DNA from 3 places in the Lysinibacillus sp. FSL W8-0992 genome. Region 1 is predicted to be linked to each of the others. Evidence: riboswitches for the same ligand, from Rfam matches in the RefSeq annotation. Region 1 holds a riboswitch; each other region holds the start of a gene.
The links. Region 1 has a riboswitch for cobalamin ahead of NSQ74_RS15205 (hypothetical protein). Riboswitches for the same ligand answer to the same signal wherever they lie in the genome.

Region 1 (11,015 bases):
GGTCATTTTGAGCCTTTAAAGCATTATGCTGAGGTACACCTGTTAATGGAGCCTAATATTCGTGGAACTGGTAACACTTTTGTTAACGCTTGTCATGCTGATGATTTATCAGTTGGAAACCAACGACTAATTGAAAAACATCTATTTGAACGAGAGCATCACGGTGTTTTAACTGGCTCCCCAGTGACAGATGTATGCTTCACCCTTTTGACAGGACGTGCTCATATCAAGCATACAGAGGGTGGCGATTTTCGCGAAGCAACTTTCCGTGCACTTCGACAAGGGCTGGAGCAAGCCGAAAATATATTGCTTGAACCATATTATCGCTTTAAATTGAAAGCATCGAATGATTTTATCGGTCGTATGATGAACGATATCCAGCAAGCAGATGGGACTTTTGATGACCCTCTATTAACAGAGGAACAAGTAACATTAACAGGACGTGTTCCTGTTGCAACATTTATGCATTATAGTACTACTTTCGCTGCTTATACAAACGGCAAAGGGTCAATATCGTTACAATTTGATGGCTATGATAAATGCCATAATAGTGAAGAAATAATTGCGCAAATCAATTACAATAAACAGGCAGATCCCGACTATACATCATCAAGTATTTTTTGTGCGAAAGGAAAGGGCTATTCAGTTCCTTGGTATGAGGCAAAAGAAGCCATGCATTGCTTGTAATTATCCGAGAAACCGCATTTTCGAAAGCATAACAGCGATTGGGGATGGTTTATCGGTTATTTAGCAAGTTTTATTGGCGATTTGAATGGTTTTATCGGCGATTCAGCGACTTTTATCGGCGATTTGAATGGTTTTATCGGCGATTCAGCGACTTTTATTGGCGATTTGAATGGTTTTATCGGCGATTTAGCGACTTTTATCGGCGATTTGAATGGTTTTATTGGCGATTCAGCGACTTTTATCGGCGATTTTAAAGGTTTTATCGGCGATTCAGCGACTTTTATCGGCGATTCAGCCAGTTTTTATAGCGATTTCAAAAATTATCCATAAAAAATGACAAAAGGCATCGAGAACATCTCGATGCCTTTTATATTAATCCTATAAAGCTTTTTTCGCTTTCGCAACAAAGTTATTCGCTGATTCCACAATTACGTAACCATTACTATTCGAAAAATCAACAAGAACCGAACCTGGTTTACTCTTTAAAATTTGTAATTGCTCAATTAATTGGAGCAATAATTGATGACCATTGCCTCTTGGATGCCAATTTAAATGATAGTCATTTAATTCTTTCACACTTTGAAGAAATTGAGCGTATTCGTACTCTACATACTTTATTAAGTGTACTATTTTATTACTATCTTGATTTGCATGAACGACTAACGACAACTCTTCTAAATAGGTGTGATAGAAACGCATAACCATCGAGCATAGTAAATCATTGACTCTTGCAGCACTTAAGATGGGCTTTGGCTCTAAATCAAGCCTATCTAAATTTGGTTTAGCTCGAATCGAATCAATACGTGTTATTAAATGATACGGCTCACCATTTACCTCATATACGATTGGATTTGTTGGCATGTACATCATAAAGGCATTCTTTTTTGTTTTCAGCTCATCCGCTACACTTGCTTTAGCAAAAAGGCACCCTTCATATACCTCATTTTGAATCCAAATGATGCCTTTGTTATAGAAAATTTGATTAAATAAACGTTCGTTCCGAATAAGTCCTGTTGCTAAAAACTGATCAACAAGTGCTTCAATGACCATTCTCGTTTTTGGCTGCTTGGCAACTTCAATGCGCGGCAGTTTACAAATCTTCATATCTCCATATTGCTTTTCCTGTGTTGTACAAACATGAATTTTCGTCATACGTGCACCTCTTTTCGTACATATTTTCAAAACAAATGTTTAGATCACATAAAAAGACGGATTTCCTGCTAAATAAGAGGAAATCCGTCATCCGGCTAATCATTATCATTCATCCAGCAACATCAAACATTGCACCAATGGGAGAGATTTGGCTCGATGCCGTATCCCTTTATATCCTTTGGTTTTTATCGTTTGACGTACTGTGACGAACAGAACATTCTGTTTTGTCAACATGCCACCTCCTATTCCTCGTAGGTTATTGGTGTGTACTTGTAACAGGCAGGTCTCCTGACTTATGGTCATTGCTTCTTTTCACCTTCCCATCATTTGACAGTGGTATTTGAAAAGACGCTCACATTTACAGTTGCGGGACAGTGTCGGACTTGCACCGACTTCCCTTTTCAGTAAATTGCACGCAATTTACACCTATTACTACACGCTATTCAGTTGTAATAAAATGTATAGTATCACTAGTATACTATTAAATCACATTGTAAAGTAATGGAATTTCAATGTCAATGAACAGTACAAGGTATCTATTTGGACATACAGATTAATATAGTTTTGAGTACATTCGTAAAAAAGATATTTTTCCATCCAGATCAAAGCTAATTATTTTCAAATATTATTCACTTTCCATCGCTTGAAATAGCTTTTGAGCATAGTTATCGGTGAAATTAAATGCACCTTGTTCCTTGTACTGTTCATCGACAATTTCGCCAGCTTTCATTACATAAATCCGTTCACTTAAATATGAAACTGCTTTTAAATCATGAGAAATAAATAAAATAGCCATGTTTCTTTCTTTATTTAACGTAATTAATAAATCGATAATTTCCCGCTGAATTAGACGATCTAGGCTAGAAACAATTTCATCACATACTATTAATTTTGGTTCAACTAGAATAGAGCGTAATAAATTTACTCTTTGCTTCTCCCCACCACTAAGTTCAGAGGGCAGAGATTGTAATACATCGTTTGATAACTTGACCTTCTCAAGCATCGTTTGTAAATAGGTGTCCGTCACGAATTTTTGGTGCTGCAATGGCTCCCTTAATAGTTCCTTAACCGTCCACATAGGGTTTAAAGCATTACTAGCATTTTGGAATATAATTTGGCACTTTTCATAAAAGGACTTCCGATTGTTCCTTGTGATTTGTTGATTTTGAAAATTTACGGTCCCTTTATCAGGTGATTCTAGCTGCATAATGACTTTGGCTAAAGTACTTTTACCGCTTCCACTTTCTCCTACAAGTCCGACGATTTCGCCTTCTCCTACAGTAAGGTTTATATTTGCTAACACTTGCTGTCCTGTTCGATAGCTTTTATTTACGTTTTCTACCCGAAGCAACTAAAACGCCTCCTAAAAATGATTTGTGACAAGCCGTTTTGTATACGGATGTTTTGGTTGCTCAAAAATTTCTGTCGCTTGCCCCTTCTCGACAATCTCTCCATTTTTCATCACAACAATCGTATCCGCTAGTGAAACTGCAACCCCTAAATCATGGGTAATCAATATAATAGTTGTTCCCAGTTGAGCATGTAGATTTTTTAGTAATGTAATAAAGTGTTGTTGATGCAACATATCTAGTGCAGAAGTTGGTTCATCAGCTATCAAAATGTCTGGCTTATTATACAATGCACAGGCAAGCATACAACGTTGCAGCATACCCCCTGACAACTCAAATGGATAGCAATCTAATACATCTTCGGTCAAATTTAATTCCTTTAAGATAGCGGTCATTTTTGGCAGAAACATCTCTTTCTCCTCGCCCATTCGTAAGGCAGTAAACATATACAATTGTTGTTTCATTTTTTGGGTAGGAGAAAAGCTATTTGTAGCATCTTGAAAAATAGTAAAGATATGCTTTGTCCGTAACAGTAACCTATCTTTTTTTGACATCGCCATTATATTTTTCCCATTAAAGTACACTGCCCCTGTCGTCTCAGCTTGTGGCGGGAGCATTCCTAAAATAGCTGATACGGTTGTGCTTTTCCCACTCCCACTTTCACCAATAACTGCTGTAATTTGGCCTTTTGGCACAGTTAACGAGATATTGTGGATGAGATTTTTATCGTTCACTCGAACAGTTAAATTGTCGATTTTAAACATGTGATCGTTCTCCCCCTTGTTTGAAAGTGCTCCCGATTGCTTGCACACATAATATCGTCACAAAAATCATAAACCCAGGAAAAAGGCCGATCCACCAAGCACCAACGAGTAAATCATTTTGCGCTGTGTACAGCATCGTTCCCCATGACGGGATGGCTGGTGGCACACCAATGCCTAAAAAGCTTAAAGACACTTCGGTAAAAATCGCACCCGCAAAATTAAATATCGTCACGACAAAGATGGCTGGCAAACTATTACGTAATAAATGACTAAATAATATTTTCCACAATGGGGTACGGAACATTTTAGCCATTTGAACAAATTCCATTTCCTTTAAACGAATAAACTCTGAGCGCACGATTCGAGCTGTGACAAACCAGCCTGTGAATCCGATAATCATGGCCATTCGCCAAACACTTCCTTGCATAATTGCTTGCAGGGCAAGCACAATGACCAAGGATGGAATCGTTAAAAATGCCTCCAAAATGCGCATCATTATTACATCGACGGCACCACCAACAAAACCGCTTATACCACCGTAAATAATGCCTACAATGCTAGAAATTACGACTGACACAATGGCGATGAAAAGTGTCACTTTTCCCCCCACAAGTATTCGTGATAAAACATCTCTGCCTAGCTGATCTGTACCGAGTAAATGTGTAAGATTAGGTGCTTCATAAATCTGATTCATATCCATTGCATTTGGTTCAAAAGGTGCCAACAGTGAGGAGAAGATGGTTGTTCCTAAAATTATGCAAAGAAGTGCAAGCCAAAATAGTGGCATCTTCCGTCGTTTACTCATACTATTTTCCCTCTTCTCAATCTAGGGTTGATGCAAATCATTAAAACGTCGATTACAAATAAGCAAATGACCACCACAACACCAATAATCAGAATGGCTCCCATAAGTACTGGGAAATCCTTTACCATCACTGATTTCACTAGCAGTGATCCTAAACCGGACCAGCCAAAGAGTGTTTCTACTACTATGGAACCACCAAAGAATGAAGGAATCGTCACACCAATATAATTGATATACGGAATAACAGAATTCCGTAGTATGAGGTTTCTTATTTGTCGGTCTGGTACTCCATTTGCACGCGCAACTTGGACATAATAACTACGATTCTCTGCCTTAACACTATCCTGTAAAAAACGTGCGAATATGCCCACATGAGAAATTACTAAAACGATTAAAGGGAGCACAATATGGTTTAAACGATCAAGCCAACCTCCATTGCCACGCACATCATTCATACCTGAAGAAGGAAACCAACCAAGCTGTAGCGAAAATATTATAATACAGACAATACCTAGCCAAAATGGAGGAATCGCAGAACTTGCAATACTAAAGATGGATAATCCTCGATCCAATAAAGAACCTTCTTTCATTCCTGCCCGTAATCCTAGCCAAGTAGAGACAATTATAACGATGAATAACGTGAGTGCCACCAGCTGTAATGTGTTAGGTAAACGCTCTAATAAAATCGTTATTACTGGTCTACCTTCTTTTGCAGAATAGCCTAAATTCCCTTTTACCGCTTCACCTAGCCAAGTGCCATATTGAAGAAGAATTGGCCTATCTAAACCAAACGCTTTTTCAATTCGTTCTTGCTCAGCTACTGTTAATGTTTGAGCATTGCCTCCATAATAAGCCGCCGCCGGATTGCCAGGTGCAGCATGCATAATGAAAAAAGAGAGGAAGCTCACGATAATGAGGACAATTGTCCCCATTATCACTCGCTTCCCGATCCACTTAGCGATCATTCCATTTCCACTCCTCGACATTCCATAAGAAGCCGGCGCCGTGATGACCTAAAATACGCTCTTTAACACCACTAATATTTTTATTAATGCCATAAACAGCATCAACATAGGCAAAATAAGCGAACGGTGGATCTTCTGCTAGCTCCTCTTGTAATGCCTTATAGACTTCCTTGCGTTTTTCAGGATCGACAGTTGTTCTTCCTTCTTCTAGCAAAGCATCTACTTTTGCATTTGCATAGCTACCATAATTGTAGCCAGCACTTGTTACGCTAGATTCGCCAGAATAGAATAAACTGTACGTATGGTGGTCGGCATCATATGGACTTCCCCAACCAACCATAAACGCTTGTGTATCTTCAATAACGATATTGCTCCAATCAAGTGCTGCTACTTCTACATCTGCTCCTATTTCTTTATAGCCTTGCGCGACATAATTGGCCATATTGACACGAACTGTATCTGTAATCGGTGCAGTAATAGTAAAGGCGAGCTTGTTACCGTCCTTATAGCGGAATCCATCATCTGCTAATATCCAGCCTGATTTTTCTAATAATTCATTTGCTTTTTCAACATCAAAAGTATAATGTTCAATATTTTCGTTTACATAGGCATGCTTTTGTAGCGGAGAATACGCTTCTGTACCATAACCATGTAAAATACCTTTGACGATGCCAGCTCGATCTGTACCGTAGCTTATCGCTTTTCGAACATTGACATCCTTCCAAAGTGGATACTTCATATTAAATAACACGCCACGATAATCTGCTGATTCAACTTCATACATTTTTAACTGCTCTACTTTTGAAAGTTCTTCAACCTGATTCGGATCAAGTAAGGCAATATCTACCTCACCCGATTTTAGTTGTAATGCACGAACATTACTATCCGGAATAAATTTAAAAATGACTTTTTCAATGGATGCTTTTGTTCCGAAGAAAGATGGATATGCTTTAAGCGTTAAGCTTGTCCCTTTATCCCATTGCTCTACCATATAAGGTCCAGCTCCAATAGGTTCTTGGTTAAACGTAGCCGTTCTCATCTCTTGACCTTCAAAGACATGCTTCGGCAAAATTGGCACTGTTAACTTATCTAACATCGGCGTAAATGGTTCATCCAATTCGATTGTCATCGTTGTGTCATTTACTTTTTGCATCGCTTTAACATGGATAAAATCTGACTTTAAATAAGACCCATTCGCATCATCAAGAATACTGTTAATAGTAAACATTACATCATCTACTGTTAACACTTGCCCATCATGAAATGTCACATCATCACGAATCATGATCGTATAAGTTAACAGGTCATCCGATATGTCAACGCTTTTGGCAATATCATATACTGGTACATTATGTTCATCAAAACGCATAAGACCTCTAAAAAGTAATGCATCTAAATTCGTTTCCTCTAAAATTGGATTTAACCCTGCAAATTCGGATTCAGATGCATAAATAAGCTCATTTGCTTTTGAAGAGGAAGCAGCGGATGGCTGTTTTTCCTCGCCTTGACTAGACTCATTACTACAGCCAGCAAGACTAAGTATGAATAATAAAATAAATACTGAAAACTTTTTCAATTCTCTATCTCCTTCATCACCACAGAAATTTAAAGTATTGTTGCCACATGTTCAAACATGCGATTGATTTCTTTGTGGAGTGTTCGCTGCTCTTTTGAAAGCCATCTACAATGGATTGCATGATCTGTTAGTTTTGTAACACTTGCCTGAATGGAACTCTCCCGTTGGATCATTTCCTGTAATTCTCGAATATTGAGATTCTCAACTTGTGGAGATACAATCCATAACGAACCGATATAATATGCCCTCTCTAACAGACCAATCGTAGATAGGTTCATTTCCTGAGGTTTAAAATGGAATGAATCAAATGCAATTAGAGCTTCCTCAACAAATATTTTGTATTTGGATTGGAAGGATTGATAGTCAAAGATTTCTCCTCGCATTTCTCGACCTGGTGCAATAATTTCACCCCATATTAATGTAGAGCTTTTTGCCATGCGAATCGTTGTATCCACTTGAAATCTCGCTCGTTCAAAAGGAATGGTCACCTCAGGTAGCCATTCTAATCTTGCCCCTTCTGCAATTTCCACCGTAATTTCCTGTGTGCATCGTTCACCATTGTGAGAAGGATAAATTTTTAGAGCGGATTGTTGTTTTAATTTTACTTGACTATCTGGTGCAAGCTTTACAGAGATTTCATTTCGATCACCAGCTACCATGCCACCAGATGATTCCATGATAAAAACTGTGGCAGTTGGCTTATTGTCAGCATACAATTCACGGCTTGCCTTCAATGGCGGCTGCTGGTATACATGAACAAGTCGTGTATAGCCCCTTCTTGGCTCAAATGCCATCTCTAATTTGCCATAATGATTTACTTTTCCTTGATTAAGCATTCACGTCAGCTGCTTCGGCGCCTTCAAGTAACATGTGATGCTGAATCCATTCAACAACCTTGTCGACATTTGTTTGTGAACGAACGTCTGCAAAAATATATGGACGTCCAGCACGCATTTTTTTCACATCCTGGTCCATGATCTCTAGGTCTACACCAACATGCGGTGCCAGTGACGTTTTGTTGATTAGCAGTAGATCCGAACGTGTTAATGCAGGTCCACCTTTACGAGGTATATCCTGTCCTTCAGCCACATCAATTACGTAAATATAGCCATGAACAAGTTCTGGGCTAAATGTAGCCGATAAATTATCCCCACCACTTTCAATGAAAATAATATCTAAATCTTCAAAGCGTTTGTTTAAGTCATCAATGGCAGAGAAGTTCATCGATGCATCCTCACGAATAGCTGTATGCGGGCATCCACCTGTTTCTACTCCGATAATACGATTCTCTTCTAGAACACCATTTGTAATTAAATACTGGGCATCCTCTCTTGTATAAATATCATTTGTGATTACTGCCACATTGTATTTTTCATGCATTGCACGTGTTAATTGATCTACTAAAGATGTTTTCCCAGAACCAACTGGGCCTCCTATACCAATTCGAATTGGCGTCATTTATATCCACTCTCTTTCTATGAAATAAATAATCTTGAAAATAAAAATTCATGTTTCATCGATGCTAGTTCAATACCTAAAGCATTATTAGAGAGGTCATCTATCGTTAAGGTCATGACCTTTTCCGAAGCTTCCTCTATAAAGACAAGAAGTTTATTTAATGCTTGTACACCTGTATTTTGACCGAACGGCACAGCGCGAACAGCATTTTGTACTAATCCGCTAATGGATGCATACATATAAGTCATCACTGCATGATAGACATCTACACCAAGTGCTTCACTATAAATCGCATAAAGTACTGCGTAATGGCCTTGCACTTCTTCTTTGGCTATCTTTTCTTGCCATTGCATTAATAAAGGGCTGTCCATCAAAGGTGCCACTGTTCGGATAAATTGCTTGCCAACATTGAGACTAGCATCTCTCGATTCTTTTGCTAGCTTGATAGCCCCGCAAAGTTCGTCTAACTCTGTAAGGCGAGCACAATCTCTTACTTTTGCTGCATGGAACGCATCCTGAATAATTAAGGCGTCACCATTCACTAAATTATAAAATAAATACGATTTACAATAATCTATTAATTGTTCCTTTGTGCGAATAACATCTTCCTGAATATACGTTTCCATCCCATATGAATGCGTATAAGAGCCTATTGGAAATGCAGAATCATGGATTTGTAATAGGCGCAATAACGAAAAATCAGTGAGCGTGTCCGCGGTATTTGAATGGTTGTTTAAAACGTCGTTCTGTCGTTTCATAGTTCACTCCTATTTCATCTAATAATGGGTTAATCGTATGATCAGCTCGTACGATAATTTCATTATGTTCAATTAAGCAAGGTGTATGGCGATTGCCTAATTCAAATGCAGATTTCCCCATCTCATACATATCTTTCGGTGAAATGACGATAACTGGTTCGAGTTTTGTACGAATCGCAATGCGACGGCTATCATCCTCAAATAATAAGTCACCATATTGTAATGGCTCGTCTCCTTCTAAACGTAAAGCAATATCCGTGCCTTTATCTGTCTCTGTTCGAAGGATACGTTTGCTTAATTCTTCCCACTCAAGCTCTATCCACTCTGTTGTTTTATGTGAATGTTCTTCTTCATTCGCAATATTGCCGATAATTTTTTCAATTAACATCTATGTTGCACCTCTTTATCGATTTTTTGACTGTACCTCTGTTACTGTTACACACTCTCTATTTTTTCTTAAAATAAGAAATATCGTTGTGCCATTGGCAAAACATCAACTGGCTCACATGTAGCTAATTCACCATCAATTTTCACTTCGTATGTTTCAGGATTAACATCAATTTTCGGTGTAGCACTATTAAGCTTCATATCAGCCTTACTAATATTTCGGCAATTTTTCACTGTCCCTATCATACGTTTTAAACCTAATTTTTCCGGTAACCCTTCCTCTACTGCAATGTTTGGTAAAAATGTCATGCCACAATTTTGAGGGCCTTGTCCATAAAAGCCAAACGTCCGACGTCCTTTCATAGGCTGCGGTGTAGGAATTGATGCGTTTGGATCACCAGTAATACCGTAAACTGCAATACCACTTTTTATAACAACTTCCGCTTTGACGCCAAAGAACGCTGGATCCCAAAGTACGATGTCCGCTAGCTTGCCTTCTTCTAGTGAGCCTACTTCATGGCTAATTCCATGTGCTATTGCTGGGTTAATATTGAGCTTAGCCATATAGCGCTTGACGCGGTAATTATCGTGATCTTTCCCTTCATCTTGCGGTAAAGCACCACGCTGTTTCTTCATTTTGTCTGCCGTTTGGAACGTTCGTATTGTCACTTCACCAACACGACCCATCGCTTGTGAATCGGATGACATAATACTTAAAATCCCTAAATCTTGCATAATATCTTCTGCAGCAATCGTTTCTGGACGAATTCGAGAATCGGCAAACGCCACGTCTTCTGGTACATCATGCTTCAAATGATGACAGACCATTAACATATCTAAATGCTCATCAATCGTATTCGTTGTAAACGGTTTTGTTGGATTAGTAGATGCTGGCAATATATTAGGTAATGATGCCATTACTAATTGGTCTGGTGCATGTCCACCACCTGCACCTTCCGTATGGAAAATGTGAATTACACGACCATCAATAGCATTAATCGTATCTTCTACGAACCCAGCTTCATTTAATGTATCTGAATGTAACGCCACCTGAATATCATACTCATCAGCAACTGTTAAACTTTGATCAAGTGCTGCGGGTGTTGCACCCCAG
Region 2 (11,015 bases), 220 kb from region 1:
CCAGGCGATTGTATCCTTTATATGATTCTTCACCGCAGTCAGGTTTAGGTTTCATTTCATTCTGTAGCGCTGGAGTATCCTGTTCTTGATCCGGGAATTTTTCCGTATGAAATTTCTTACGTGGGTCGGTTAGATGTGAGTTTCCCATCAAAAATCATCTCCTATTTTGTTTAATTAGTAAATCGCAAGGATAAAAAAGTTCCACAAGGCTTTTTCGAGCTTGCACTAACTTTATCCTGTTACATATTTTGAATACCCCGTGGTATTTACTTTAAACAGCTTCAGATTTATTACCTACTTGAAACCCACCTATTAACTATGAAATACGGTGATTCACATCATTCCCAAAAACTCTACAAATACCTCTATTACATAAATATCCAATAATGGTTTTAGAACTTATTCAAGTATATTGCCCTTTAATGAAAAAGAGCGCTGATTCTTGTAATCGCGCTCGAATGTTGAATATTAAGTTTGTGATTTCTACCTACTGCCTGCTAACCTGTCACTATTTAAATATAAAACAACTGTTCCATGACTAAAAGAAAACACTTAGTTACTAATTATATTAATAATTTTCTGTTGTGCATCTTTGGCTTCAGGGGTTGGCATAACAACAAACACATGAATCATTTGAGGATAAACAAAAGTATTGATTTCAATTCCTTGTTCTGTTAGTTTTTCATCAAATATCATGCCATCTGGATATAAAGCCTCGTGTGTTCCAATAAAATGAGTGATCTTCCCAAGTCCTTTAAAGTCACCGTAAATTGGGCTAATTAATGGGTCAGTTACACTTTTATCAGCTGCCCATATCTTTGTAATTACTTCCATTCCTTCACGAGCTAACAGAGGATCCTTTTCATCATATTCAGGTATAAGAGGATTGCCCAAACTCATATCAACACATGCAGATAATAAAATAATATCTTTCGGTTGAGGTAGATTTTCCATCTTTAAAAGATGGGCTAGACCAAGTGAGATATTTCCGCCAGCCGAATCGCCCATGATAGTCAATTGATTAATACTTTCAACAGTTTCAAGAATTTCTTTATATAGGTTGAGGATTTTCGGATAGGTATCCTTATAGTTAAAATGAGGTACTTTAGGATAAATAGGAGCAATAATTTTTGCATCTAAAGATTGTGCCATATTATCCATGAACAACCAGTGTAAATTTAAAGGTTGACTCGTCCAAGCACCTCCGTGTATATAAAAAATAACTTTTTGTTTCGAGGACTTTTGGTCATTTAATGTGAAGACTTGCATGCCCTCGAATGTTCGCTCCTGCACATCACTTAAAAATGTAACATCATCCCCAATAATATAGGGCTTAGTATTTTCAGTTCCCCTTTGTTTAAGGAAATTTTCGGTGTTTTCAATACTAGAAAAACTTTTTTTATTACCTTGCAAAGTTATCCATTTTTCAAATTGAATACTTTCTTCAGAACGTTCTCCATTATAAATTTCTACACTCATTTTTATTTCTCTCCTTTAAACTTTTTATTGTTTTCATCCTGTTTCATAACACGAAATGATTTGAGATCACCATGTTTTCTTTATCTGAAGTCTTTGTTGGATCGAAGGTCTTGTGTAGATGGTATTCAATTCAATGGCCCATTAGTTGAAGTTTCATTACCCATCTTGTCAATGTAATTGTATCACACCTTTTTTACTAATTATTGGACTTTATTACAAATTATCAGACTTTATTACATATGATTAATTTTTATTTATTATCTACAGAAATACCTATACAAAATAACGTTCCCCGATGAAAGTTTGGAGCACATGAAAAAGCCACGAATGTTGTATATCAACGTTTCGTGGCTTTACTTTGTTTATAGAAGTTTTTATGCACATTCTCCAAAAGTCAGTCATAGCAATGCTTTCGTTGTATTTGGAACGATGTTGCACTATCGACGGTTATACATATTTCTGAATGTTGTAAATCCGCATTTTTTGACGATATCCCTACTATAGGTTTTAGTTTATAGAATAAAACTTAAATCCTTTTTCGAAAAGACTTCAAGCGCCGTTTACCTAAAATAGATTAAGTCTCCCTATGTTTTCATTTCTATTATTTTTCTGTTTGATCTTGCTTCTTTTTTAAATACTCTGCACGTATTTTTTCAATTTGCTGCTTTTTATCAAATTTGGTAGGCTTGTTTTTTTCATGATACTTTGCCACAGCTACCTTACCTTTAGTATCCAATTGATATTTCCCCACTTTGTTCACCTACTTTTCTTATCCTTAAAGAAGAATCTATTCACCAAATATAATATACCTTATTTTACTGAAGTAAACCTTATTAGTGTACTATAAACCTTGCATATATCCGTAAAAACATTCAAAACTTCGTAAAGTGATTTATTGCCGAATGGTCATTTATAATCCTTATCTTTACAACATTGATTTTGCTGATTCATTTTAAAATTTTCAGTTAACCTACTAAGATTACTTTTAATTAATTTTCTAAACAAGACCGTCCTGTCCTATATACAGACAAAACCCCCTGAGAATTTTCGTCTCTCAGGGGATTTAGTAACTCAACGTTTTCTATTCCTATATTTTTTTATTTACAATCAATAGGTGGATTGCTGTACTTGTTGACGTAATGTTTTGGCTGCAGCAACCATATGAGTGAGCGCTGCAACTGTTTCAGGTTCTTTTCTCGTTTTCAAACCACAATCTGGGTTGATCCAAAATTGATTTGTCGATAATACTTGTAGGCTATCTTGCATGATACTTAACATTTCTTGTTCGCTCGGCACACGAGGACTATGAATATCATAAACACCTAATCCAATCCCTTTTTTATATGGGTTTATTTGCAGTGATGCAATTAGCTCTCCATGACTGCGTGACGTCTCTATAGATATAACGTCGGCATCCAATGCACTAATTGGTTCAATAAAATCATTGAACTCACAGTAACACATATGTGTATGAATTTGTGTTTCATCCTTTACACTTGCCGTAGCGAGCTTAAAAGCATTCACTGTCCAATCTAAATATGCGCCCCAATGTTCTTTGCGTAAAGGCAAGCCTTCACGCAATGCAGGTTCATCGACTTGAATAATAGAAATGCCAGCCGCTTCTAATGCTTCAACCTCTTTCCTTAGTGCAAGTGCAATTTGATAGGTCACATCTTTTCGCGCGATATCGTCACGTACAAATGACCAGTTCAAAATCGTAACAGGACCTGTTAACATCCCTTTCACATATCGATTTGTTAAACTTTGTGCATAGGCAGTTTCTTTCACTGTCATCGGCGCTTCCCATGCAACATCACCGTAAATAATCGGTGGTTTTACACAACGAGAGCCGTACGAAACGACCCAAGCTTTTTCTGTAAAAGCGAAGCCTGTTAGCTTTTCACCAAAGTATTCCACCATATCCGTACGCTCGAATTCACCATGCACGAGTACATCAATATCTAAATCTTCTTGAATGGCAATCCATCGTTTCGTTTCTTGTGCGACAAATTCAGCATATGCTTCATCTGAAAGCTGTTTTTTACGCCATGCATTACGTGTGCGCTTCACTTCATCAGATTGAGGGAAGCTACCAATCGTAGTCGTTGGAAATAGTGGTAGCTGCAGTGAACGTTGTTGTATAATCTGACGCGCATTAAAATCATTTTGACGTTCAAAATCCTCTGTCGACACCGTTTGTATTTCTTGTTGAACAGCCTGATTATTTCGTACGGGGTGTTTTTTTAATGCTTCAATTGCCTTCATGCTCTCAGAGATAGTATGATTGGACGTATGATTTTTTTCTTTTAAATACTTAGCCACCTCTGATATTTCTGCTAATTTTTCATCAGCAAATGCAAGCGCATTTTTTAAGACAGGCTCTAATTTTGTTTCAAGTGCGGTCGAAATTGGCACATGCTGTAAGCTACATGACGATTGAACCCACAGCTCTTGTGCACTAGTCAGCTGTTCAATTGCCCTAACTGTTGTACTTACCTCTGCTAAATTTGCCCTCCAAATATCTCGTCCATTAACAATTCCTACCGCCAATACTTTATCATGTGGAAAGCCAAATTGACGTAGCGCCTCCATATTTTTCGTATAGCCATGAACAAAATCTAAGCCAAATCCTTGTACAGGGAGTTCAATTAGTGTGTTATAAGCTGATAACGATTCAAAATAGGTTTGTAACATAATATTAGCCTCTGGTACAGCGGCTGCTAATTGTGTATATATTTCTTGCACAAGTTTTACCTCTGCCTCATCTAATGATGTGACTAATGCAGGCTCCTCTAATTGAATCCAGTCAGCACCGGCTGTTACTAGCTCTTGAATAATCTGCGCATACAGTGGTAGTAGTGCTAAAATAAACGCAACTTGTGTTACTTTATCGTAACCTTTTGTTAGCTTGCAAAATGTATATGGCCCAATTAGCGTTGGCTTTGCAGTAATGCCATATACTTCTTTAACCTCAAGGAAATCTGCAAGTATTTTATTGTCTGTTAGTTGCAGAGCTTGACCTTCATATTCAGGGACAATGTAATGATAATTTGTATTAAACCATTTTGTCATTTCACTCGCAACAGCTTCTTTATTTCCACGTGCTACCGCGTAATACGTTTGTAAGTCAATCTTTCCACCTTGCCAGCCGAAACGCTTTGGCACTAAGCCAAACATCATCGCTGTATCAAGCATTCTGTCATACAGTGTGAAATCCCCAACTGTGACAATATCTATACCGCTATGAAGCTGCTTGTCGATACGTGCAAGACGAATTTCTTTAATTTTTTGTAAGAAATCTTCTTCTGTAAGTTCATTTCTCCAAAATGCCTCTAATGCCTTTTTCCATTCACGGTCTTCCCCTATGTATGGGTAGCCTATTACAGTCGTTGTATACGTCATATTCCTTCTCTCCTCTGGTTTAAAATAAAAAAAACCATCTTCCTTTTTAGGAAAATGGTAGTTATTGTCTATCTAAATTAGCTATGACGAGGCGATACGATAATATATTAATTATCGTATATATTCGTTAGTCGCACAGTGCCGATTCGGTCACATCTCACCACCTATTTCCACGTAGGTTATTTGGTGTGTACTAGACATTGGCAGGTCTCCTGGCTTCTCATCAACACGCCTCACAGCCTTCCCAGTTCCCAAGTGGCATATGTGATTTGCTCCGATTTACAGTTGCGGGACAGCGTCGGATTTACACCGACTTCCCTTTTAAGCCAAACTTTCATTTGGCACCAACTCTTACACAATATTCAATTATGTTTCCTACTATAACATATATTTTTCTGAAAAGTATAACTTTTGTGAAGATATAGTAGTTTTTCTGTACAAAGTTACACTTTGAGTAATTTTCAAATGGACTAATTGACGACATAATAATAAAACAATCTACTAATCAGAAAAGGTATTTTAAGTAATTTGTAAAAATATATAGTTATATGAAGAATGAGTGAGGAGGATTACTATGATTGTCGGATTACATCACGTACAATTAACGATTCCAAAAGGTACCGAGGAGCAAGGGAAAGTTTTTTATTGCCATGTGTTAGGGCTCAAAGAAATAGAGAAACCACAATCTCTTAAAGGGCGTGGTGGATTTTGGCTACAAGTTGGTCATCACGAAGTACATGTTGGCACAGAAGACGGCTTTGATCGACTAACAACGAAAGCGCATATTGCCTATCAAGTAGAGGATGTAGCATATTGGAAAAAAGTATTAACAGAGCATCATATCGAAATCCTTGATTCTGTTCCAATTCCTAATTATGAGCGCTTTGAATTTAGAGACCCTTTTGGTAATCGAGTAGAAATTATTCAGCCGATTTAAATTTTCAAAAAGCAGCCTTCAATGGCAGCTTTTTTATTTACAGTTTAAAGTGTTGAACCTCTTTGTTTAAATTCTCTGCCATCGAAAAAAATTCCTATACCTACGTGCTTTTATAAGTACTCTTCGACTCATAAAGTTATTTTTATATCATTCTTTACCCTTATTTTATTTCTCTATTAGCACATTGCCTAGCATTGTTTCTATGAGTAACAATGCATAGTTGCTAGCGTTTTTTGTATGCACTATTTATCAAACTGAAACATTTGTAATGAAACTGTAAATTCAAGCGGTAAAGCCTTATATATCAAGGTTTTTACATAAAGTGCGGCTCCCTGTGGAAACATTTACCTCACAGAACCCCTACTTTTTCATGCTACGATTATTGCAACAGCAAGCAAACAGATATGAATTTACTGCTCGCTTACAGGAGGTAAAAACAGCATGAAAAAACAATTTTTAAAAACTACACTAGCATTATCGATTGGATTTAGCTCATTCGGAATCGTTCAAGCATCCATTGAACCAATCAAAGTTGAGGCTGCAACGACAAATGCACAACATAATGACAAAGCTGTCGCAGCAAAGGCTGAACAACTTATTCAAACAGGAAAAAGTTTAATTGGTAAGGCTACATATAGTAATTCAGTTTACAAGTCTACATATCCTTACAAGTTTTCTTGTGCTTCATTTATTATGTATATTTTTGAACAGAATGGAGTAGATATTGGGACTTATAATGAAAATTATATGATCCAGCAAGGGACATTTGTTCCTAAAAGCCAATTGCAAAAAGGCGACTTAGTATTCTTTAAAAGTAAAAAAACGGGCACAGACCCCGATCATGTAGGTATGTACATTGGAAATAACAAAATTATTCATATGGCTGATTCCAAGCAAAATATCGTCATTTCGGATATGAGTAGTAAGCCTTATTATACTGACAACTACGTATCTGCACGAAGAGTATTACCAACATTACTATCGGCTAACCCTGCGACGAAAGGCGATACAGTTGTTGAAAATGCATTTACTTATAAAAATAAAGTAACAATAAGCTCATTAAATAAAGAACAAAGCTTACAATTTACAGCCCCTGGTTTCGTTGAATATGTTTATCGTAAGAGCGGTGTAAAACTTGGCGCAACAACTCTAAAAGAACAAATGGCTAAAGGAACTACGGTATCACGTGCCAATTTAAAAAAGGGCGACTTAGTGTTCTTTAATAGTGTAAAAGGGTCAAAAAACCCTTCCCTTGTAGGTATCTATGCTGGAGATCAGCGTATCATCGTTCCAACTTCAAGTGGTGTTACTACTAGAGTACTCTTTGTTGATTACTATAAAGAGCATTATTTAACAGCAAAACGCGTATTTTAAGATAATCAGCTGCTATTTGACAGCACGACGTATTATCTTCACTCTATAAAAATAATAAAACATAGCATACAAGCAGTGTAATTACCACGCTTTGTATGCTATGTTTTTGATATAATAAGCGGAACCTTACAACATAAGGATTCTTTCGCATAAGTAACTACTTATGAGTAGTCGCTAGTACGGCCTTACAAAAGGCTATTTTTCCTTTAATTGATTAGCAAATTCAATCATGGATCGACTAGACATAGGGCCCTTTATTAATACAATAGTATCTTTATCAAGTTTTGGTTTAAGTATTTCTAGTACACCTGTGACATCTTTAAATATATGAACTTCCGCAGTTGTTCCATCTTTTTTTGCTTGAGCTGCTATATCTTCAGCTCTTTTTCCAATCGTAATAAGCATTTGAACATCTCTCTGTGCCACCATAGAACCAATCTCACGATGATACTTTTCTTCGAAAAGACCCAATCGCTTTATATCACCTAATATAAGGATTATTTTTTTATCTTTTCCTATCGTATCTAAAACCTTTAAAGCAGCTTCAACCGATGTTGGGTTATTCGTCCATGTATCATCTATAATGGTACTTTCACCGAGACCAGTTGAAAATTCCAGGTGCCTTGCCATCGGTTTAAATGTTTTTAAACGCGAGATTGCAGTTTGGATAGACACTCCCATCTCCTTTATAGCTGCGATAGCCGCTAGCGCATTATACACTTGATGTTCTCCGTAACCAGGTACAAAGATAGTATACTTTTCATTAGATACTTGCAGGATAAATTTCATGCCGTTGTTCGTAAATTCAATGTTAGAAGCTTTGTAATCTGCATGTTGCTGAACGCCAATAGTAATAATTTTCCCTTTAAACTTATGCAAAGGTACTTTTTTTGTATTTTCATCATCACCATTGATGATTAACGTGCCATCCTCCGACAACCCTTCTAAAATTTCAGACTTTGCTTTTATATAGCCCTCAAGATTTTTACACCCATCTAAATGATGCACACCAATATTGGTAATAATTCCAATTGTCGGTTTGTAGATCATACATTGATGTTTAATGTTACCTGTATTCCCCAGACCTAGCTCAAATACAGCTGCTTTCGTTGTTTTATCGATGCCCGTTAAATACGGTAAAGATTGGCGAGGCTCATTTTTGCTACTAACTGATGCCTGCACATTCCAATCTTTACTTGCAATATGTTTAATCATTTCTTTTGTTGTTGTTTTTCCACATGTTCCGGTTAATGCGACAACTGGTATATCAAAAAGGCCTCTATAGTATTCAATAAACTTCCAGTATGCCTGCAAAGTACTTTTTACTTGAATAACGGTTGTATTCTCGAATGCGTTTTTAAGTTCACTTAAAGGTTTATCTGAAATGACGAGGGATGGCCCCTTATGGTCGATTTCCTTCCAATTAATTGACTCACTTTTATTAATGAACATTAGTGTATTTTTCTGTGTCAAATCATGGCGGTTATAATAAATAGCATGTTTGACAAACCAGTGCTCAGAACCGCTTACTAAAACCCCTTGTAGTAACTTTCTAATCACAGTCACACTTATATTTTGCACGTTAACTCCGTCCCCCCTCTCATTATAGTATGAAAATTGATAGCTAGAAGTTTGGGTAAAGGAGCGTATCCTTCACTATTTCTAGCAACGACTATTATTTGTTGATTTACTTTATCTTTTATTCAGAGCGCTCCTTTCTAGTAGATTACTATACAATATTATTAAATGATCTCATGTGACACAGTATTTATCCTGTTGCCATTGCATCCATCATTACCTTGTATCTCTAAATGATTTTTTTATTTTTAAATCTGCTGCCAAATCGGAAATTTGTTTACTATACATATCTCCCTTTATCAGGACAATTGTATTTTCATCTACTATTTCATGTAATAACTTATAGACGAGTGTACTATTTTTAAAAGTATAAACAGGGTCACTAAATCCTAGTTTCACTGCATGATCAGCCATAATACGGGCGTGCTCTCCTATTGTAATAAGCACATCTACACCAATACGATTGATTAACTCTCCTGCTTGCTCATGGATGACATAACCCCACGATCCTAAATCGGTAATCGTTCCAATAACGGCTATCTTTTTCCTGCCATCTCCTATTGAATTTAAGACTTTTAAAGCTGCTTCTAATGAAGTCGTTGTTAAACTCCAAGTATCGTCTATTAACAGTGAATTATTAATGCTTTCAAAAAGTTGTAGCTGCTTTTTCATTTTCTTGAATGACGCTAATTGTTTAATTGCTAGCGAAATCGGTACATTTAATTCATTAATAGCAGCAATTGCGGCTAATGCATTATATACTTGATGCTCTCCAAATCCAGGGACGAAAACGTCATATTTTTTCATATTGTGATGCATTGTAAACTGCATGCCATTTTCAACATACCGAATGTGGCTTGCTTTAAAATCACATGATGCATGCTGCCCGATTTTAATAATATCTCCCTTGAATTTCGACAAATCGATTTTTTTTATATTCGCATCTTCCGCATTGAGAATTAATGACCCTGCTGGATTCACAATTTCAGCCATTTCACCTTTTGCCTGTATATAACCATCTAACGTTTTACAATAGTTTAAATGGTGGGCTCCAATATTGGTAATAATGCCGATAGTCGGCTTGAAATACTTCCCTGCGTTCCTTACATCCCCAGGTGATCCAACCGCTGTTTCAAAAACTGCAACTTCTGTTTCATCATCGATGCTAAGTAAATATTGCAAAGAAGCTGTTCTAGAATTACTGCTTAAAGTAGTTGCAGCAACTTCTTTTTCGGCAGAAAGAATATGCTTAATCATCTCCTTCGTTGTTGTTTTTCCAGAGGTACCGGTAATTGCAATAACAGGGATTTCAAATTGACTACGATAATAATGTACAAACTTCCAGTAGGCCTCATCTGCATTCTCTACTTGAATGATGATTACTTTTTGAGGAATTTCATGCTGACTATACAAACGATCTGTTACAAGTACTAGTGGGGATAGTGACTCTAGACTTTTCCAGTTGATAATGCGTTTGTTTGTAAAAAGTGCAGTATACGGTTTTTTAACTTGTTTTAGTCGATATGCGCCATACTGGATCAGCACCTCATCCGACCCTTGCAATAATTTACCTGCAGTAATCGCTGTTAAATTCTTCACCGATAGAGGCTTCATATCAATTCACACTCCTTTCATTTCTATTATATGAATGGACACAAAAGTTGCTTGGATGTAAACATGATACATAACTAGAAGAAAACTATTTCACAGCATATATATAAAATGTATATTAATAATCCAAGTGCCAACTGAAGGAGTGATTATACTGAAGGCAATTATATTTATAGGTACAAACAAATCTGGATCTAGTCGTGAAGCGATAAAAGCAGCAGAAAAGTTGGGTTACTTTACGGTACTCTTCACAAACAATACAAAACAATTAGAACAGAGAAAAGCCTACCCAGACATTCATAAAATGGTTCTTATCGACACCTCTAATATAGAAGATATGATAGAAGAAATTCACAATTTGTTTGATGCCGGATTAGAGATAAAATCAATTGTTAGTTTTGTAGACCCCTTTGTTCATATTGCCTCTATTTTATGTGATGAATTTTGTCAAAACTATACGTCATCATCTGCTATTGAAATGATGGAGGATAAAGAAAAAACTAGGAATATTTTAAAGGATCAACCTTATTCCCCTAAGTTTGTTCTAAAAAAACCACATGAATCATTTACAAATAATATGGTATTTCCACTTATCGTTAAATCACCTAAATCAACAGGTTCTAAAGACGTACTG
Region 3 (11,015 bases), 850 kb from region 1:
TCATTTAAAGGGGCATTTACATTGGATACATACGGATTTCCTGTTTTATGTGTATATGCATTTGCTAGAATTACTGCTAATTCCTCACGAGTAATTGGTGAGGAAGGTAGAAATTTATTTGACGTAGTCGCTAATAAATTAGCCTCGTAAGCAGCAGCAATTTCTTGTTTTGTTTCAGTATTATACGAGTTTATATCCGTGAAAGGGGCATTTCCGGAACTTGTTAGATGCAGAGCGCGAACTAAAATCGATACTGCCTGTACACGAGTTAAATTGTTATCTGGTCTGAATGTATTGTCTTCATAACCTTTTAATAAGCCCTTGTCTACTGCAGCTTCAATATCAGTCTTCGCCCAATGCGATTGAATATCCTTAAAACTCACCTTAGTCGGAGGAGCTGTAGGTTGGCTTGGCTTGCCTGGTGTTGACGTATTACTTGGCTTTTTATCAGATGTATCATATAGCTTTGTTTTGCTTAAAAGCAGACGGTTATATGCTGCCAATGTATAAGAGGCCTGCTCAGTTGCCATACCATTGGCTACTGATTCAGTTAATACATGTTTAAATCCACCATCTTGGGCATTGTAAAAAGTAAAAAAGCTTGTAAATAACTTATTAAAGCGTTGGTCTTTGTTCGGATCAATATTTAAGCTAGCAAGTGCTGTAATTACTTGGGCAACACTTTCTAAATTTGTAGTTCCCCAGCTTTGGTAACTTCCATTAGCTCCTTGCAAGTTTTTTAAAGTATCAAGTGCTTTATTAATAGAAACCTTAACATCTGATCTGTCTTTATAAGTGGAGAGCGCTTGAATAGCCATAGCTGTCATATCAGGATCTGCTTTCACACCAGATAAATCCCAACCGCCGTCAGGCAATTGCTTTGATAAAATATGCTGGATAAGTTTTTCTCGTGTAGTTGTTGCTGTTTTGGAAAGCTCAAAGCTCCATGTATCTAAAGCGATTAGTGCAAAAAAAGCCCCATTCGGACCTTGCCATACAACTTTATCAAAGTCGCTTAATTTTTCCACTAAATTGTAGCCACCTACATTAGTAGGGTCTTTTCCAATGGCAGTGAGTGCAATAATTAAACGTGAGTACTCCGTATATTTACGGTTGTGTAATTCTCCTTTTACAGTTTTTACATGCTTCTCGACGTTTTCATAATATTTTTCAAAATAGCCTTTTGGAACATTGTATTCTCCCCTTGCAAGCGCAATAACAAACCACTCATCACCAAAAGAAGGATTAGGTGCTTTGTTAACTAAAAACTGACCAGTTATTTTATAACTATCCATTGTTGATACTTGCTGTGCGGAGACTGGTGCCGCCATAGTAAGCAACAAAACAAGTACCATTATAAACTTAGATATTCTTTTCATTAGAGTAACCTCCATCGATAAAAGGGTACTAACCCAAATACAAAATGCATTTGGGTTAGTGAAGAAATTTACATAATGCCTGAGATATTTAACGTCCGTTTTAAAATTTTCGCTGTTTGTCCACGTGTAATTGGCGAGCTAGGGTCAAATGAACCATCCAGCTTACCTGTCATAATATCAAGGCTATTTAATAGCTTAATATAAGGTAAGTATTCAGCGCTAATACGACTAGCATCATTGTAATTAATCTCTCCTGCGGTTTTCACATCAGTATTTAAATATTCTAGAATGCGTGCCATAAATGCAGCTGCTTGCTGACGTGTTATTGGCGCATCAGGCTTAAATGTTGAAGCAGTTGATCCTTTTGTAATACCTGCCTCATATAGGGCTTGAATATCTGCCTCATACCATTTGCCTTTTGTATCATTAAATGGATTTTCACCTATAGTTTGTAAACCAAGGGCACGGCTAATTAATACTGCAAATTGGGCACGCGTAATTGGTTTATTTGGCTCAAACGTCTCTGGTGTAGTTCCTTGGATTACGTGACGACTCACTAAAAATTCAATTTCTTCTTTGTTTGCTAACTGTGCAATGTCCTTAAATGTTACTGTATTTTCAGTTATAACGAATGTACCGCTTATTTTTGTGAACAAAACAATTTCACCATTCACTATTTTATGTGGAACAGGTTTATATTCCCCATCAACAAGCTGTAAAACGACTGTATTTGATTTGATTTCGCTATCCAATAGTGTAACTTTCAAATATTCTTTTCCTAAAGTAATAGGCTTTGTTTTACCGTTTGTAGACTCAATACCGAATGAAACAGAGAATTTTTTATCTTTAGTATCCTTTGTTACTTCGACTGTTAACTCCTCGTTTTCAGCAAGTTTAATGCTATTAAAAATTGAAGTAGGGACTTCTATCTTGAAATTCTGTTTGCTTTGAATAACTATCTTTTGAATGTTCTTTTTAATATAATCTTGAATATTTTCAGATTTAATAATTGCTTTGTTACTACCATCTTCAATAGTAATTTCAGCTAATGAACTATCTTTATTTGGTTCTTCAGACACTGCATCATCGTCTTTATTATCTTTTTCTGTTTCTTCAGTACATTGTTTATCATCGGCCTTACATTTTACTTCTTCTTTACATTTATCTGTTTCTTTCTCTTTACATTCTTTATTTTCTTCACCTTCACCTTTACCTCCACTTTCGATACCATCAACATATCCACCGATATCCTTACCTAAATCAAGTGTGTATAGCCATTCCACAGAATCCCCAGGTGATAATTTATAGAGTCCTGCAGAATAAGAAGGGAATTGACCATTTACACGATACATCCAACCACTTAAAGGACCGCGGTCGAATTCATAAAGGCCCGCAATACCATCGATATATGTGCCATATTGTGTTTCTCGATAGCTTAAATCGATACCATTTTCAGTTGTCACACGTTTTAATGCATCGAATACTGTATCTCCGGTATTTAGTTGAACAGTAGTTGTTCTTAATGGAATCTCGGAAGAAGAAATTCTAATTAAAAATGTTGCATAACCACTTGGGATACTTCCCCCTGGGTTAGATGGATTTCCACCTTCTCCCGGGTTTGAAGGGTTTCCTCCATCTCCTGGGTTAGATGGGTTCCCACCTTCTCCTGGGTTAGATGGATTATTAGACTTCGTATCGGACGTATCATAAAGTGCTGTTTGCCCGTTTAGCAGACGATGATAGGCTGCTAATGTATAGCCAACCTGCTCGGTAGCCATTCCGTTTGCTTGCTTTTCGTTTAAATCGTGTTTAAAGCCACCGTCTTCTGGACTGTAATAAGTCATAATATTAGCAATTACTTTATTAAAGCGAGGATCTTTATTCGCATCAATGCCTATGCTCGCAAGTGCAGTAACAACCTGAGCAGCGCTTTCAACATTTTCCATACCCCATGATTTATAGCCACCATTCTCTAATTGCATAGCAGCCAACGTATCTAATGCATTATTAACAGCTATCTTAACTTTTGAATTGTTGTTATAGTATGGAGCTAGTGCTTGTATAGCCATAGCTGTCATATCTGGATCAGACTTTGTTCCTGATAAAGCCCAGCCGCCATCAGCTAATTGCTTGCTTAAAATGTGCTCCATCAGCATTTCAGGAGTTGTTGTAGCTGTTTTTGGTAGCTCAAAGTTCCATGTGTTAAGAGCAATTAACCCAAAATACGCACCATTTACACCTTGCCAAATTACTTGGTCAAAATCAGATAGTTTTTCAACTAAGTTATAACCACCGACATTTGTTGGATCTTTACCAATTGCAGTAAGGGCAATAATTAAACGTGAGTATTCTGTATATTTCCGTTTATCGAGTACGCCATTTTTTGCAACAACATGGTCAACGACATTTTTATAATACGTTTCGTAATATTCTTTCGGTACTTCATAGCCTCCGCGAGCTAATGAAATTATCCACCACTCATTATCGAATTTAGGGTTAGGTAGTTTATCTACCATGTATTGACCAACAGTTTTATAAGCCTTCAAAGTTGTTGTATCAGCATTAGTTTTTGTTCCAACTTTTTTCGCTTCATTAAATATCGTTGTGGCCTGATTTAGTGCTAAAACTTTCGCATCAATAATATCTTGTTCCGCTGTATTATCTGCTATTAATTGTTGGGCAGATAAAATTATATTTGTATAGGCATCTTGTACAGCTTGAGTAACCCAAAAATCAGCAGGGTCTATATTTTTTCCATCAGTACTTATTTTTACAGAACCCTTGTTTTGTTCTGCTTTCTCAATTGCACTTTGTAATACTGATTTATCAATGACTACTTTTTCATCTGAAATAATCGAAATTTCTGGGAAGATGCTGTAGTAGCCTTCTCGAGCTGATGCATTAAGGTTAGGACTCGCTCCAGTTATTGGATTAATATTGTGGTGTTCACCTATTGGACTTCCAAAAAAGCTCAGACGAATATGCCCATCTCGTAACTTGTATTCACCCTTATGTTCTTGTGGAATTGTAAATGTAACACTGTTTGCCTGCGTTGCCATATTGTATTGTCTTGCATCGCCCGAAACAAGAGTATTTTCAGGACCAGCGAAAAATCTCAGCTGACCTTGGAAGTTATAAATACCAGAAAGTTTATTCGCAGGGAAAGACAAGCCTTTTAAAGTAACTTTAACTTTATCTCCAGGTACTATTTTTTCATTTGCTGCTGTTAAGTTTTCAATTGTTACATCAAGTGGACGTGCTGTCATCACGTGATACTCAGCTTTTCCATCTTTTTCAACCTTAACTATATTACGTCCTTCAGTTAATAAAACTGTGAAAGAGCCATTTCCACTAGATTGAACACTTTCTGTTGAAAATTCACCATTTCCATAGGATGCTGTTCCTATACTATGATTAATTTCCGGACGCAAAACGCTTACTGAGCTTCCAGAAGTCGGAGTAAAAGTATAATATGCTCCTTGTTCGCCTTGAACATAGTAAACACTATCAATATCAGCATCAAAAACACCATTTTGTAAGTTTAGAAGGTCCCCACCTTTTTTACCTTCATTAATTTTTTGATTACGTTCTTTGTTACTTTCTATACCTGTAGAAATACCTGTTTCACCTTGACCAACAGTCACAACAAAGAGACCGACATTTTCTGGCCAAATAGCACTAAATGCATCATTCGCATCACTAATGTATCCGGAACCATTAACCTTCAATGCGTCATACGTCACTTTTACAACAGCTGTACCATTTTTCAATGCTTTGACTGTCGAATAACTTCCTGGCTTACCAGGATCAATTTGAATTACATCATCGCCTGTTATGATTTCATAATGGAAATCAGGCTCAAAGAAATAGTTGTTAATTCCTTCTATTAATGCTTGCCAGCTTCGTAATGTTAGTAAATTGAAGCTTTCTCCTTGGTTTAACTTCAAATGATTTTGCTCATTAATATTTAAATAAATATTACCTTCAAGATATGTTCCTTTATTTAAAATTGCTGTTGGCGATTGAATTGAGAGCTGTTGTTTTGTAATTGCCAATGTTGCATTTTGAGCATTTGCTTTAAATGTACCTACATTTGTAAGTTTTCCTGCTTGGCTAACTCGGTAGTTATAATCACCATTGTTTGTTAACTTGAAAGAAAATGTTTTTGTACCATCCGGGTTAATCGTAGCTACCCCTTCAGGCAGGACTTCTTCAAATGCAATAAAGTGTTTAATTTTTTTTCCTACAAATAATTCAGCATCTTCAGGGACTGTAAACTTAATATCCCCAGAAAACGGAATAGCTGCACTAATTGTTTGAGCTGTGGCCGAAAGTGTTACTGTAGTGCTATTACTAACTGGAACATATTGTGTATGCTTTGCATCTGGCTCAAACGTATAGTAGATTTTTTCCCCTACTAGAGCTAGTACTGGAGTCTGTCCTTGTGTTGTTACTTTACCTAGTTTTAATGACGTATCGTTCGGTATTTCTTGCCCAACTTTTACAGTGTAATCGCTATTAACATTCCAACTTGTATTACTAGCTTTAAAATTAAGCTGGCGGAATTGAAATTCTTGATTTGATTCTGCTTTTACTGTTAGCTGACCACCGCCAACACTGTTATGATTGCTATCAAATCCTTCGTAGCGATAACTTCCTACTGGTATAGTTGCTGTATAAACATTGTATGTCCCTTCAACACCAGAGCCTATGTTTATTTCTTGCTCATTCGTATCATAAAGCTTTAACATCACAGCTTTATGTGCCACAGTAATTTTCACTGTGCTAGTAATATCCGTTTGTAAACCAGGTTTTTTACTAAATGCATTTGTGGCTTGATTTAGTGCTAAAACTTTTGCATCTATTTCTTCTTGACTGGCATTTTCATCTGCGATTAGTTCCTGTGCGTCTATAATTTCATTTGTATATGCATCTATTTCAGCTTGAGTAACCCAGTAATCAGTAGGAGCTACATCTTTTCCATCTAAACTTACTTTCACAGAAGCTTTTGTTTGTTCAGCTTGTTGAACCGCTGTTTGCAAAGCTGTTTTATCAGCTTTAACGATTTCTTCCCCTTCTCCATTTAAAGCAGCATTTAAATGGGTAAGTGCTGCATCCACATTTGTTTGACTACTCTCCATATTTTTAAGCTGCACGTAGGCGGCGTCATAAGAAGACTTTACTTGTTCATTTGCTAAAATTTCGTTTTTAGTTGGCGAGCTATTAATTTCGGCAATTTTCGCTGTTAACTCGTCTTTATTCGCTGGAGTAATTAAACTACTTCCCTCTAAGCCACCACCTAAATCTGCTCCATACCCCCATACTGTAAACTGCCATCTAATGATATCACCATCTTCTGGGAACCATTCAGAAGCACCTCGAGGAATAAAGTTATTATTTACAGCTACCATCCAGCCCGACATAGTTGTATAGTCCATTTGATTTAACCAGTCGGATTCTATTCTTCCATCAACTGGACCAGATTCATCAAGAATGTATTTTGGGACGCTCACTTCTCCAGGATCAGGATCAAAGACCCCTGATAAGTAAAAGCTTTCTTCTACAGACCCTGTAATGTCATAGTTGCCTTCTCCTAACAGGTTAACTATAACCTTAGCTATATTATCCCCTTCATAAAAAGGAACACGAACAGGTTCCTTTATGTATCCCTGCCCAAGTGTAAACTTCTCTACGGAAACCGTCACATAACCTTTAGGTTCAGTATTATTAAATATCGTCGCACTATCATTACTGGTAATAGGAGATAGTTCGCTTTCCGTTTGCTCGGTCATTTCTTTCTCTAATGATTCTTCATTAGTTTGAATACTAGAATCTGTTTCTAACTCACTAGCATCATTTTGTTGTGTCTCAGCGAATGCAACGGGTGATAATAACGAAAATGATAAGATAAAGACAATCGCTATATTCAACCATTTTTTATAAAAGTCCATTTCTTTCCCCCCAATTTTTATAGATGAATGCGCTTGCAATAACTAGAAAATAAAAAAGATGCTTCTCTAATAAAAGAGAGAGCATCCAAGGAAAACAGAAAAAGGCTCAAAATACTATTTGCCTGTCCATCTATTTGCCGTAAATTCTCCTAGCTTCCGAAGAGATTTAATACGATGAAATAAAGGCAGGTCTCCTGGCTTGTGTACCCTAATCAGAACCTTCCCATCTACTTGAGGCATTTTTCCTCGTTTGACAGTGGTGTTTTCTGGGGTCATCTACACATACAGTTGCGGAAACAGCTTCGGATTTGCACCGAATTCCCTATTAAGCTCTTAAAAGAGCACCTTTATTCTGCATTCGCTATTCACTTAATGCTAAGTTTAGCATAGTTTCCATTTTTTCAAAATAGTTAAAAAAAACAATCATTAATAATTATCTAAAAATAATGAAGTTGAATCTGCTTATATTTGCATTGATATCGCATATTATGTTCTTCTTATTTGCAATTCTATATTTAAGCACAAAAGTATTATCAATAAAAAACGCCAGAGCAATAATACTCTGACGTTGAAATCATTATTTTGTCGTTACTTTTCTTCCGTACGTCATCCATCTCCACACTTTTTCCAATGGCCCAATTTTGAAAAATTTAAAATAAATGATACTAAAGATGATTTGAATTACAAAAATCATAATGGCAATGATGACAATATAGGAAGTCGAAAGTACTTCGAGTCCCATGAGCGATATAATAGCTAACCCTATAAAACTCTGAGCTAAGTAATTTGTAAATGCCATCTGACCTACCCGTCCAATTGGCTGTAGCATTTTTACAACATTTTTGTGTTCTAGAATCAGGAATAAACTCGCTAAATAAAAATATGTAGTCGGGATTACACCTAAACCTAGTACTAATTGAAGCTTTTGATCATCATTTTGAGATGCAAACCAAATCCAACTAGATATAGCTACAAATATTGGAGCTGTTACATATAAGACCAACTTTATTTGTTTGGTAAGTTGTCTCACATTTCTTATCCAGTCAGCTTTTGCTACTAGAAAACCTGTTAAAAACATAATAAAAATAGTTATTGTATCATTCCCTAGTACATTGAAAACTGTTGAAAGGATAGCTAAGTTTGGCAAAAACATTTGCCCAAGTATGCTTACAATGTGAACAGTAATTATGCCAATAAGCCAGTTACGAATTGTATCAATCTGCGCTCGATAAAATGGTAGTAAGAACAAACCTATTACTGCATATGCAGAAAGGATGGAACCCCAGAAAAAAAATATGTGCACAATCCCAATAACAAATAATGCTAGTAAACGTCTTGCAAAACGCCATCGAGGCTTATCACCTCTTGCTTCAGCGCGTGAAGCAAAAATATAAAAACCGACACCGAAAAGAAATGAAAAAATGGAAAAGAATTTTTTCTCAATGAATATATCAATTAGTGTATCAATCACACTATTGAATTTACTATAGGCTGGCACCGGTCCTCCTTCAACTACTATTTGATAAGCACCTACATTAATAAATAAAATACCAAATAACGCTAATCCCCGAATAATATCTAAGGACACAATTCTTTCTTTTTGTGTAACGGATGGATTCATGCTTTCAACTCCTTATCTTCAATACTGCAATTCATGCTCCTTGGCTATTATATCTAGGCAACCTTACAGCAGTTTGTTGATTAGCTTACAAAAACCTTAACTGAAGGATTTCATTTATCTTAACGATTTATTTAAAATTGCAGTTTCTTAGTCAAACAATAAAAAAAAGGTCTGGATTAATTTCCAAGACCCTTCTTTTATTCATATTATTATCAAGCGTAGTCTAATGCATTAGTGGCTAATGAAATGTGAAATTTCGTCTCAATATTTTTCATGTTTTCCTTAGTTTTTCATCCCTTTTCAAAAGTTAAGACAACATATTTTATAGTATGTAGACTATTTTGAAAAGAGGTGACCAAGGTGAATAGGAATAGAAGATTAAGATTTTGTTATCCTGGCTATAAATATTGCGGACCTGGATGTTCAGGACCTGGTTCACCAACAAATGCTGTTGACTCTTGTTGTAAGAAGCATGATGCTTGTTATTCAAAATATGGTAGAACAAAAAATTGCGATGAATTATTTCAGCAATGTTTATTAGCACATATGAATACCAATAGCAAAATGGGCAGAGATGCTAGACTGTTCTTCAAAGTTTTTGATTTGCGTAATAATTTCTTTTAAACGTCAAAAGCCAAGAATGAACAACAAGTTTCATTCTTGGCTTTAAAGAAATATAAATGTCTATTGCCGTTGATTTCCGCTACGGGCGGCACTTTTCACAAAATTTTTTAAAAATTGTTTGAGTGCCTGGCACTTTTATGGGCACTTTTACTTAATTGGAATCCAAATTTCCGAATAGAGATTTTCGCTTGTAGGATCTTCCTCTGTATAAACCTCTAATTCAGGTGTTCCAGCAGGCTCATATGGATTCGACGGGAACCATTCGGAGAAAATTTGCTTCCATGCATTTTGCATCGCATCCGGCATTGGGCCATGTACTTCAAACACAACCCATTTTGATGCTGGCACTTCCATCGCTAATAAATTTTCCGGTACATCCGCCCCTACGTGATCTGTTCCAATCCAATAATCGATTAAATTATTTTCTTTATAGTTTTCGTCTGGTACACAAACACCCAATACCCCTTTAATTTGTCCATCATTTAATGCAAATAGTTGCTCGTCCATTCCTTGACGATTTACTTCATCCCAAAATACAGGAATACCTTGCAAATTCTCGCCTTTTTGGCAATTATACGTTCTTTTTACTCCTACAACTTGGAACTTTTCTTTTTCTACAATGTTATACTTCATTGGTTCTGCTCCCTTCAGACTCACCTGGATTACAAGGCGGTTATATGATTGTAATGGTCCTTGCTGTTTTCGTGCTTCACTCGGCGTTACGTTATGTTGCTTTCGAAATGCTTTTGTAAAAGCTTCGGGAGAGTCGTAGCCATATTTGAAGGCGAGATCGATTACTTTTATATCTGTATTGATTAATTCCTGTGCTGCTAAAGTCAATCTTCTTCGTCTTATATAATCCGCAATTGACATATCCGTTAAAATAGAAAATGTTCGTTGAAAATGAAATACAGATGCATTCACTTCGTTTGCGATTTGCTCCATTGTAATCGTTTCTTGCAAATGCTCTTCTATATAATTTATTGCTTTTTGAATCGACTCAATCCAACTCAAACTCAAATGCCCTCACTCCTTGCTTAAAGATTAACGTATTCTAGTTTTTTCTTCCTGTCTTTTTATGCTATCTTTGGACTGGTCCACTCAGTTGTATGCATAGTCTACTACATATCGACAATTTTCCAATCCTTTACTTAAAAGTACTACTACTTCAATAATAATCATTTATACAAGGCAATAACATAAAAATTTCAAGAAGTATCATGAACATTTAAGTGAGCGAAAAGCATCAACGGTAGCGTAACGCTACGAATAAAATCTTTGCAATAAGTGTTATTTGTTGCTGAAAAGTAAATAAATCAGCAATTTTATTAATTATTAGTAGATTCTTAGTATTTAATTAATTTAAAATAAACAGTATTATTAAGTATTATAGATATTTCATCTAATGACACAATACGCGGAGGATATGACATGTTAGAG

Region 2: it holds a riboswitch for cobalamin, as region 1 does, so the genes downstream of both, metE (5-methyltetrahydropteroyltriglutamate--homocysteine S-methyltransferase) here and NSQ74_RS15205 (hypothetical protein) in region 1, are expected to answer to the same signal.
Region 3: it holds a riboswitch for cobalamin, as region 1 does, so the genes downstream of both, NSQ74_RS19355 (S-layer homology domain-containing protein) here and NSQ74_RS15205 (hypothetical protein) in region 1, are expected to answer to the same signal.

The regions. Positions count from the first base shown of each region.
Region 1 covers NZ_JBBOZQ010000001.1:2,999,441-3,010,455, reverse strand. Annotated here, with positions in the region: gene NSQ74_RS15215 (translation factor GTPase family protein) at 1-687, shown strand, start outside; gene NSQ74_RS15210 (hypothetical protein) at 769-1,017, shown strand; gene NSQ74_RS15205 (hypothetical protein) at 1,066-1,839, opposite strand; cobalamin riboswitch at 2,101-2,284, opposite strand; gene NSQ74_RS15200 (ABC transporter ATP-binding protein) at 2,465-3,190, opposite strand; gene NSQ74_RS15195 (ABC transporter ATP-binding protein) at 3,203-3,952, opposite strand; gene NSQ74_RS15190 (ABC transporter permease) at 3,945-4,757, opposite strand; gene NSQ74_RS15185 (ABC transporter permease) at 4,754-5,722, opposite strand; gene NSQ74_RS15180 (ABC transporter substrate-binding protein) at 5,712-7,298, opposite strand; gene NSQ74_RS15175 (urease accessory protein UreD) at 7,328-8,134, opposite strand; gene ureG (urease accessory protein UreG) at 8,127-8,756, opposite strand; gene NSQ74_RS15165 (urease accessory protein UreF) at 8,774-9,514, opposite strand; gene NSQ74_RS15160 (urease accessory protein UreE) at 9,456-9,902, opposite strand; gene ureC (urease subunit alpha) at 9,971-11,015, opposite strand, start outside.
Region 2 covers NZ_JBBOZQ010000001.1:3,220,446-3,231,460, forward strand. Annotated here, with positions in the region: gene NSQ74_RS16235 (SDR family oxidoreductase) at 1-148, opposite strand, end outside; gene NSQ74_RS16240 (alpha/beta hydrolase) at 553-1,479, opposite strand; gene NSQ74_RS16245 (hypothetical protein) at 2,081-2,230, opposite strand; gene metE (5-methyltetrahydropteroyltriglutamate--homocysteine S-methyltransferase) at 2,587-4,881, opposite strand; cobalamin riboswitch at 5,067-5,245, opposite strand; gene NSQ74_RS16255 (VOC family protein) at 5,456-5,818, shown strand; gene NSQ74_RS16260 (C40 family peptidase) at 6,260-7,192, shown strand; gene NSQ74_RS16265 (UDP-N-acetylmuramoyl-tripeptide--D-alanyl-D-alanine ligase) at 7,388-8,773, opposite strand; gene NSQ74_RS16270 (Mur ligase family protein) at 8,987-10,384, opposite strand; gene NSQ74_RS16275 (ATP-grasp domain-containing protein) at 10,536-11,015, shown strand, end outside.
Region 3 covers NZ_JBBOZQ010000001.1:3,847,274-3,858,288, forward strand. Annotated here, with positions in the region: gene NSQ74_RS19350 (S-layer homology domain-containing protein) at 1-1,379, opposite strand, end outside; gene NSQ74_RS19355 (S-layer homology domain-containing protein) at 1,448-7,330, opposite strand; cobalamin riboswitch at 7,498-7,694, opposite strand; gene NSQ74_RS19360 (DUF418 domain-containing protein) at 7,908-8,951, opposite strand; gene NSQ74_RS19365 (phospholipase A2 family protein) at 9,312-9,575, shown strand; gene NSQ74_RS19370 (AraC family transcriptional regulator) at 9,723-10,589, opposite strand; gene NSQ74_RS19375 (branched-chain amino acid aminotransferase) at 11,007-11,015, shown strand, end outside.